Regions from separate parts of the Bacillus sp. BACIII genome, predicted to be linked through region 1. Evidence: a T-box and tRNA genes for the amino acid it is inferred to sense, from the RefSeq annotation. Region 1 holds a T-box; the other regions hold tRNA genes.
The links. A T-box is a leader RNA that pairs with one kind of tRNA and senses whether it is charged. The one in region 1 lies ahead of thrS (threonine--tRNA ligase), so its partner is inferred to be a tRNA-Thr.
Positions count from the first base shown of each region.

Region 1 (2,229 bases):
TCCCTGTTCTTTTAATACTTTCTCTAATGCGCTCTCAGCTCGGTTCCACAAATGTTCGCTTCCCATGTAATTGTCCGGTCTTGTTGACAGCTCAATATCATAGGAAAAACTGAATGCGGTGTACACCTCGTGAATCAGCTGAAGCGCTGAAGTGATTTCGCTCTCGATCTGATCAGGCGTTACAAAAATATGCGCATCATCCTGGCAAAAGGACCTGACGCGAAGCAGGCCATTGAGCGCCCCGCTGAATTCGTGACGGTGCACCTGGCCGAATTCAGCCATCCGAATCGGAAGATCGCGATAAGAACGAAGCTTTTCTTTAAAAATGAGCATGTGGCCGGGACAGTTCATCGGCTTTAACGCGAAGCGCTGATGCTCGGCTTCTGAGAAATACATATTCTCTTTATAATGATCCCAATGGCCTGATTGCTCCCAAAGACGCTGGTTCATCATCATAGGTGTGCGCACTTCCTGATAATGATAGGCATCCTGCTTTGAACGCAGAAATGATTCAAGCGTATTTCGGATGAACTGACCGTTCGGCAGATAAAAAGGCATACCCGGCGCTTCTTCTGAAAACATAAAAAGCTGTAATTCCGCTCCCAATTTTCGATGATTTCTCTTCTCCGCCTGTTTTATCAGCTGAAAATGCCTGTTCAGCTCCTTTTTTGAAGAAAATGCCTTCCCATAAATGCGCTGCAGCATTTTTTGATTGCTGTCGCCCCGCCAATAAGCCCCTGACACATGAGTGAGCGAAAAAGCTTTTATCTGACCGGCAGACGCCAAGTGCGGCCCCCGGCATAAATCAATGAAGTCGCCCTGACGGTAGATACTGATTGTATCATGATGCGGAATATCGGCTAAAAGCTCGAGCTTCAGCGGCTCGTGAGCAAACAGATGCTCTGCCTCTTCTCTGGAGATTTCTTCTCTAATGATTTCCGGATTTTCAGAAATGATTCGGTTCATCTCTTTTTCAATGACGGCCAATTCTCTTTCTGTAATCGTTTCATTCATGTCAAAATCATAATAAAAGCCATTTTCAATAACGGGACCGGTCCCTAAACAGACCTTCGGATACAGACGTTTTACCGCTTGCGCCAATACATGCGCTGCTGTGTGTCTCATCACTCCCAGCCCCTCTTCAGACTGAAAACTGCATAGTTCAATTTCAGCGTCTTCATGAATGCTTCTTCTAAGGTCATATAACGATCCGTTTACCTTGCCGGCGGCTGACGCCTTTTTCAAACCCGGACTGATTGATTGGGCAATCTCTTCTAACGTAACACCTTTCTGGTATTCTTTTTGTTTCCCGTCAGGAAAAGTAATGACAATGTGCGGTTTCTTCACGGTCTGATCTCTCCTTTATTTTTAAGAAAATAAAAACACACTCATCCCAAAAGAAGGGACGAGTGTGTGTCAGACCCGCGGTTCCACCCAAATTCCCGCCACTTTAAGCGGCGGCTCATTGTTGCCGTAACGCGGCTGTACGGTATCGGCTGCTTTCGTTCACCGATACAGCTCAAAAGGCGGTAAGCCCATTCTTCGTGCCGGGAAGGTCTCAGCCTTGCCCCCCCTCTCTGTATGGCCGGTTCGAATGACTCATGTCCTTATCATTGCCATTTTTCTTATATCAACATAAAAACACACTCATCCCAAAAGAAGGGACGAGTGTGTGTCAGACCCGCGGTTCCACCCAAATTCCCGCCACTTCAAGCGGCGGCTCATTGTTGCCGTAACGCGGCTGTACGGTATCGGCTGCTTTCGTTCACCGATACAGCTCAAAAGGCGGTAAGCCCATTCTTCGTGCCGGGAAGGTCTCAGCCTTGCCTCCCCTCTCTGTATGGCCGGTTAAAATGACTCATGTCCTTATCATTGCAGATTCTTTATCCGAAAAAACTTTCTTTTATTATACATAAATTTCCGTGAAAAGAAAGTTTTTTTAAAAAAATCGGTAAAAAATTCGGCATATTCAGCTGTCCTGTTACGTCATCTTCCATTCGGTAACGCTTTTAATCCATTCAGCAGTTCTTCAAACGCCGATGTCAAAAATAAATCACGCCGGTAGATGAATGATATATTCATATCCCGAAAACGTTCAGGGAGCTGATGATGAAAAAGATTTTCCCGGTTTTGAAAATAACGGGCGGCTGACGCAGGCAAAAAGGAAACACCCAGCCCTGCCTGCACCGCTCCAATAATGGCTTCCAGCGTTCCGAATTCAATGATTTT
Region 1 covers NZ_CM174437.1:998,405-1,000,633, reverse strand. The annotation lists gene thrS (threonine--tRNA ligase) at 1-1,347, opposite strand, end outside; T-box leader at 1,399-1,623, opposite strand; gene ACXN9U_RS05240 (LysR family transcriptional regulator) at 1,987-2,229, opposite strand, start outside.

Region 2 (2,229 bases), 910 kb from region 1:
CCGCCGCCCTTATCGGGCGGGGAGACAGTGTCAGGTGGGCAGTTTGACTGGGGCGGTCGCCTCCTAAAAGGTAACGGAGGCGCCCAAAGGTTCCCTCAGAATGGTTGGAAATCATTCGCAGAGTGTAAAGGCACAAGGGAGCTTGACTGCGAGACCTACAAGTCGAGCAGGGACGAAAGTCGGGCTTAGTGATCCGGTGGTTCCGCATGGAAGGGCCATCGCTCAACGGATAAAAGCTACCCCGGGGATAACAGGCTTATCTCCCCCAAGAGTCCACATCGACGGGGAGGTTTGGCACCTCGATGTCGGCTCATCGCATCCTGGGGCTGTAGTCGGTCCCAAGGGTTGGGCTGTTCGCCCATTAAAGCGGTACGCGAGCTGGGTTCAGAACGTCGTGAGACAGTTCGGTCCCTATCCGTCGCGGGCGCAGGAAATTTGAGAGGAGCTGTCCTTAGTACGAGAGGACCGGGATGGACGCACCGCTGGTGTACCAGTTGTTCTGCCAAGGGCATCGCTGGGTAGCTATGTGCGGACGGGATAAGTGCTGAAAGCATCTAAGCATGAAGCCCCCCTCAAGATGAGATTTCCCATTCCGCAAGGAAGTAAGATCCCTGAAAGATGATCAGGTTGATAGGTCTGAGGTGGAAGTGTGGCGACACATGGAGCTGACAGATACTAATCGATCGAGGACTTAACCATTTTTGAATGTATGCTTACTGTTATCTAGTTTTGAGAGAACACTCTCAATGGTTTGGTGGCGATAGCGAAGAGGTCACACCCGTTCCCATACCGAACACGGAAGTTAAGCTCTTCAGCGCCGATGGTAGTCGGGGGTTTCCCCCTGTGAGAGTAGGACGCCGCCAAGCCATTACACGTAAGTGTAATATATGGAGGATTAGCTCAGCTGGGAGAGCATCTGCCTTACAAGCAGAGGGTCGGCGGTTCGAGCCCGTCATCCTCCACCATTTCTATTATACATAAGTTGGCGTATTAGGCCGGTGTAGCTCAATTGGTAGAGCAACTGACTTGTAATCAGTAGGTTGGGGGTTCAAGTCCTCTTGCCGGCACCACTTTTATATGTTATACTATATAAGTCTCTTGTAAAAAGAGCCATTAGCTCAGTTGGTAGAGCATCTGACTTTTAATCAGAGGGTCGAAGGTTCGAGTCCTTCATGGCTCACCATGTTTTTTCTTGCGGATGTGGCGGAATTGGCAGACGCGCTAGAATCAGGCTCTAGTGTCTTTACAGACGTGGGGGTTCAAGTCCCTTCATCCGCATTGCCAAACGCGGAAGTAGTTCAGTGGTAGAACATCACCTTGCCAAGGTGGGGGTCGCGGGTTCGAATCCCGTCTTCCGCTCCAACTAAACTATACCATCCATGCCGGGGTGGTGGAATTGGCAGACACACAGGACTTAAAATCCTGCGGTAGGTGACTACCGTGCCGGTTCAAGTCCGGCCCTCGGCACTTATTGTTGCGCCCGTAGCTCAATTGGATAGAGCGTTTGACTACGGATCAAAAGGTTAGGGGTTCGACTCCTCTCGGGCGCGCCATACATACTTTTGAAAAATCGGGAAGTAGCTCAGCTTGGTAGAGCACATGGTTTGGGACCATGGGGTCGCAGGTTCGAATCCTGTCTTCCCGACCACTTTGGGGCCTTAGCTCAGCTGGGAGAGCGCCTGCTTTGCACGCAGGAGGTCAGCGGTTCGATCCCGCTAGGCTCCACTTGATTTTAATTGTTTTTTGGCGGTGTAGCTCAGCTGGCTAGAGCGTACGGTTCATACCCGTGAGGTCGGGGGTTCGATCCCCTCCGCCGCTACCATTGGACCTTTAGCTCAGTTGGTTAGAGCAGACGGCTCATAACCGTCCGGTCGTAGGTTCGAGTCCTACAAGGTCCACCACTTATACGGAGGAATACCCAAGTCTGGCTGAAGGGATCGGTCTTGAAAACCGACAGGGGTGTCAAAGCCCGCGGGGGTTCGAATCCCTCTTCCTCCGCCATATCTAATTTAATCATCATCGCGGGGTGGAGCAGTTCGGTAGCTCGTCGGGCTCATAACCCGAAGGTCGCAGGTTCAAATCCTGCCCCCGCAACCAAAAATGGTCCGGTAGTTCAGTTGGTTAGAATGCCTGCCTGTCACGCAGGAGGTCGCGGGTTCGAGTCCCGTCCGGACCGCCATTTATATAAAAAGGCTCGGTAGCTCAGTTGGTAGAGCAACGGACTGAAAA
Region 2 covers NZ_CM174437.1:85,849-88,077, forward strand. The annotation lists rRNA gene ACXN9U_RS00460 (23S ribosomal RNA) at 1-699, shown strand, start outside; rRNA gene rrf (5S ribosomal RNA) at 751-866, shown strand; tRNA gene ACXN9U_RS00470 (tRNA-Val) at 890-965, shown strand; tRNA gene ACXN9U_RS00475 (tRNA-Thr) at 995-1,070, shown strand; tRNA gene ACXN9U_RS00480 (tRNA-Lys) at 1,108-1,183, shown strand; tRNA gene ACXN9U_RS00485 (tRNA-Leu) at 1,195-1,278, shown strand; tRNA gene ACXN9U_RS00490 (tRNA-Gly) at 1,288-1,362, shown strand; tRNA gene ACXN9U_RS00495 (tRNA-Leu) at 1,382-1,467, shown strand; tRNA gene ACXN9U_RS00500 (tRNA-Arg) at 1,477-1,553, shown strand; tRNA gene ACXN9U_RS00505 (tRNA-Pro) at 1,572-1,648, shown strand; tRNA gene ACXN9U_RS00510 (tRNA-Ala) at 1,653-1,725, shown strand; tRNA gene ACXN9U_RS00515 (tRNA-Met) at 1,746-1,822, shown strand; tRNA gene ACXN9U_RS00520 (tRNA-Ile) at 1,825-1,901, shown strand; tRNA gene ACXN9U_RS00525 (tRNA-Ser) at 1,909-2,001, shown strand; tRNA gene ACXN9U_RS00530 (tRNA-Met) at 2,021-2,097, shown strand; tRNA gene ACXN9U_RS00535 (tRNA-Asp) at 2,103-2,179, shown strand; tRNA gene ACXN9U_RS00540 (tRNA-Phe) at 2,192-2,229, shown strand, end outside.
Region 2: it has a tRNA-Thr gene. The T-box ahead of thrS (threonine--tRNA ligase) is inferred to sense a tRNA for this amino acid. The anticodon was not compared.

Region 3 (2,229 bases), 1.1 Mb from region 1:
TTTCCCATTCCGCAAGGAAGTAAGATCCCTGAAAGATGATCAGGTTGATAGGTCTGAGGTGGAAGTGTGGCGACACATGGAGCTGACAGATACTAATCGATCGAGGACTTAACCATTTTTGAATGTGTGCTTATTGTTATCTAGTTTTGAGAGAATTTTTTCAAAAAAACTCTTGCTTTTTCTGAAATACATAGTATAATAATACATGTCACTAAAATGTCTGGTGATGATGGCGAAGAGGTCACACCCGTTCCCATGCCGAACACGGAAGTTAAGCTCTTCAGCGCCGATGGTAGTCGGGGGTTTCCCCCTGTGAGAGTAGGACATCGCCAGGCAGACTTCATTCCGCAGTAGCTCAGTGGTAGAGCTATCGGCTGTTAACCGATCGGTCGTAGGTTCGAATCCTACCTGCGGAGCCATTTATGGAGAGCTGTCCGAGTGGCCGAAGGAGCACGATTGGAAATCGTGTAGGCGGTAACCCCGTCTCAAGGGTTCGAATCCCTTGCTCTCCGCCACTAATTATTAATACATAACAAACGAAAAAATACCAGGGCCCGTTGGTCAAGCGGTTAAGACACCGCCCTTTCACGGCGGTAACACGGGTTCGAATCCCGTACGGGTCACTTATATGATGGAGGATTAGCTCAGCTGGGAGAGCATCTGCCTTACAAGCAGAGGGTCGGCGGTTCGAGCCCGTCATCCTCCACCATTATCATCGCGGGGTGGAGCAGTTCGGTAGCTCGTCGGGCTCATAACCCGAAGGTCGCAGGTTCAAATCCTGCCCCCGCAACCAAAAAAATGGTCCGGTAGTTCAGTTGGTTAGAATGCCTGCCTGTCACGCAGGAGGTCGCGGGTTCGAGTCCCGTCCGGACCGCCATTTATATAAAAAGGCTCGGTAGCTCAGTTGGTAGAGCAACGGACTGAAAATCCGTGTGTCGGCGGTTCGATTCCGTCCCGAGCCACCATTTGCCGGCCTAGCTCAATTGGTAGAGCAACTGACTTGTAATCAGTAGGTTGGGGGTTCAAGTCCTCTGGCCGGCACTCTAAATGATGGAGGGGTAGCGAAGTGGCTAAACGCGGCGGACTGTAAATCCGCTCCCTCAGGGTTCGGCAGTTCGAATCTGCCCCCCTCCACCATTTTATAAATAGGGGCATAGTTTAACGGTAGAACAGAGGTCTCCAAAACCTCCGGTGTGGGTTCGATTCCTACTGCCCCTGCCACTATATTATTTATTCATCTTTAGATTATGGCGGTTGTGGCGAAGTGGTTAACGCACCAGATTGTGGCTCTGGCACTCGTGGGTTCGATTCCCATCAATCGCCCCATATTATCATTGGGCTATAGCCAAGCGGTAAGGCAACGGACTTTGACTCCGTCATGCGTTGGTTCGAATCCAGCTAGCCCAGTTGCATTTTTTTAAAATAACTGCATAAGATGTATTAAGTTCTTTACATGCTGCGGAAGTAGTTCAGTGGTAGAACACCACCTTGCCAAGGTGGGGGTCGCGGGTTCGAATCCCGTCTTCCGCTCCAAATTACGGCGGCATAGCCAAGTGGTAAGGCAGAGGTCTGCAAAACCTTTATCCCCGGTTCGAATCCGGGTGTCGCCTTTCTTTTGCCGGGGTGGTGGAATTGGCAGACACACAGGACTTAAAATCCTGCGGTAGGTGACTACCGTGCCGGTTCAAGTCCGGCCCTCGGCACCAATTTAACTTAGGACGCAACATGTTAAATTGGTCATCAATTTTTATATTACAAAACATATATGAGAGTGATTTGCATATTGCAGATCACTTTTTTTATATAATAAAAGCGTCAAGACTATGAATATAAATTTCTTGCTTTTATTGTGTATACTGCATTACCATAAAAAAACTTTACTAAAACCGTTGACACTTTATAAAATGCATGTTATATTTATATACGTCAGTTGAACACGACGTATTACATGCCGGTGTGGCGGAATTGGCAGACGCGCACGACTCAAAATCGTGTTCCTTCTGGAGTGCCGGTTCGACCCCGGCCACCGGTATTACTTGCTCTTTATAAGAGCCGATAAGAAATTTCAAAACGCCCCTGAATGTTGGTCTACCAATGTTCAGGGGCGTTTTGCGTTTTTGAAGAACAAGACACAAAACGATATGTTTTTAAATCTTTTTGCACAAATTTTACACAGGAACCTCATTGGCGGCCATTTCCTCAAAAATGTTTACTGTCTCATTTTCATCT
Region 3 covers NZ_CM174437.1:2,118,866-2,121,094, reverse strand. The annotation lists rRNA gene ACXN9U_RS10255 (23S ribosomal RNA) at 1-116, shown strand, start outside; rRNA gene rrf (5S ribosomal RNA) at 220-335, shown strand; tRNA gene ACXN9U_RS10245 (tRNA-Asn) at 345-419, shown strand; tRNA gene ACXN9U_RS10240 (tRNA-Ser) at 425-515, shown strand; tRNA gene ACXN9U_RS10235 (tRNA-Glu) at 552-623, shown strand; tRNA gene ACXN9U_RS10230 (tRNA-Val) at 634-709, shown strand; tRNA gene ACXN9U_RS10225 (tRNA-Met) at 717-793, shown strand; tRNA gene ACXN9U_RS10220 (tRNA-Asp) at 801-877, shown strand; tRNA gene ACXN9U_RS10215 (tRNA-Phe) at 890-965, shown strand; tRNA gene ACXN9U_RS10210 (tRNA-Thr) at 969-1,041, shown strand; tRNA gene ACXN9U_RS10205 (tRNA-Tyr) at 1,053-1,137, shown strand; tRNA gene ACXN9U_RS10200 (tRNA-Trp) at 1,148-1,221, shown strand; tRNA gene ACXN9U_RS10195 (tRNA-His) at 1,251-1,326, shown strand; tRNA gene ACXN9U_RS10190 (tRNA-Gln) at 1,336-1,407, shown strand; tRNA gene ACXN9U_RS10185 (tRNA-Gly) at 1,459-1,533, shown strand; tRNA gene ACXN9U_RS10180 (tRNA-Cys) at 1,540-1,610, shown strand; tRNA gene ACXN9U_RS10175 (tRNA-Leu) at 1,618-1,706, shown strand; tRNA gene ACXN9U_RS10170 (tRNA-Leu) at 1,951-2,032, shown strand.
Region 3: it has a tRNA-Thr gene. The T-box ahead of thrS (threonine--tRNA ligase) is inferred to sense a tRNA for this amino acid. The anticodon was not compared.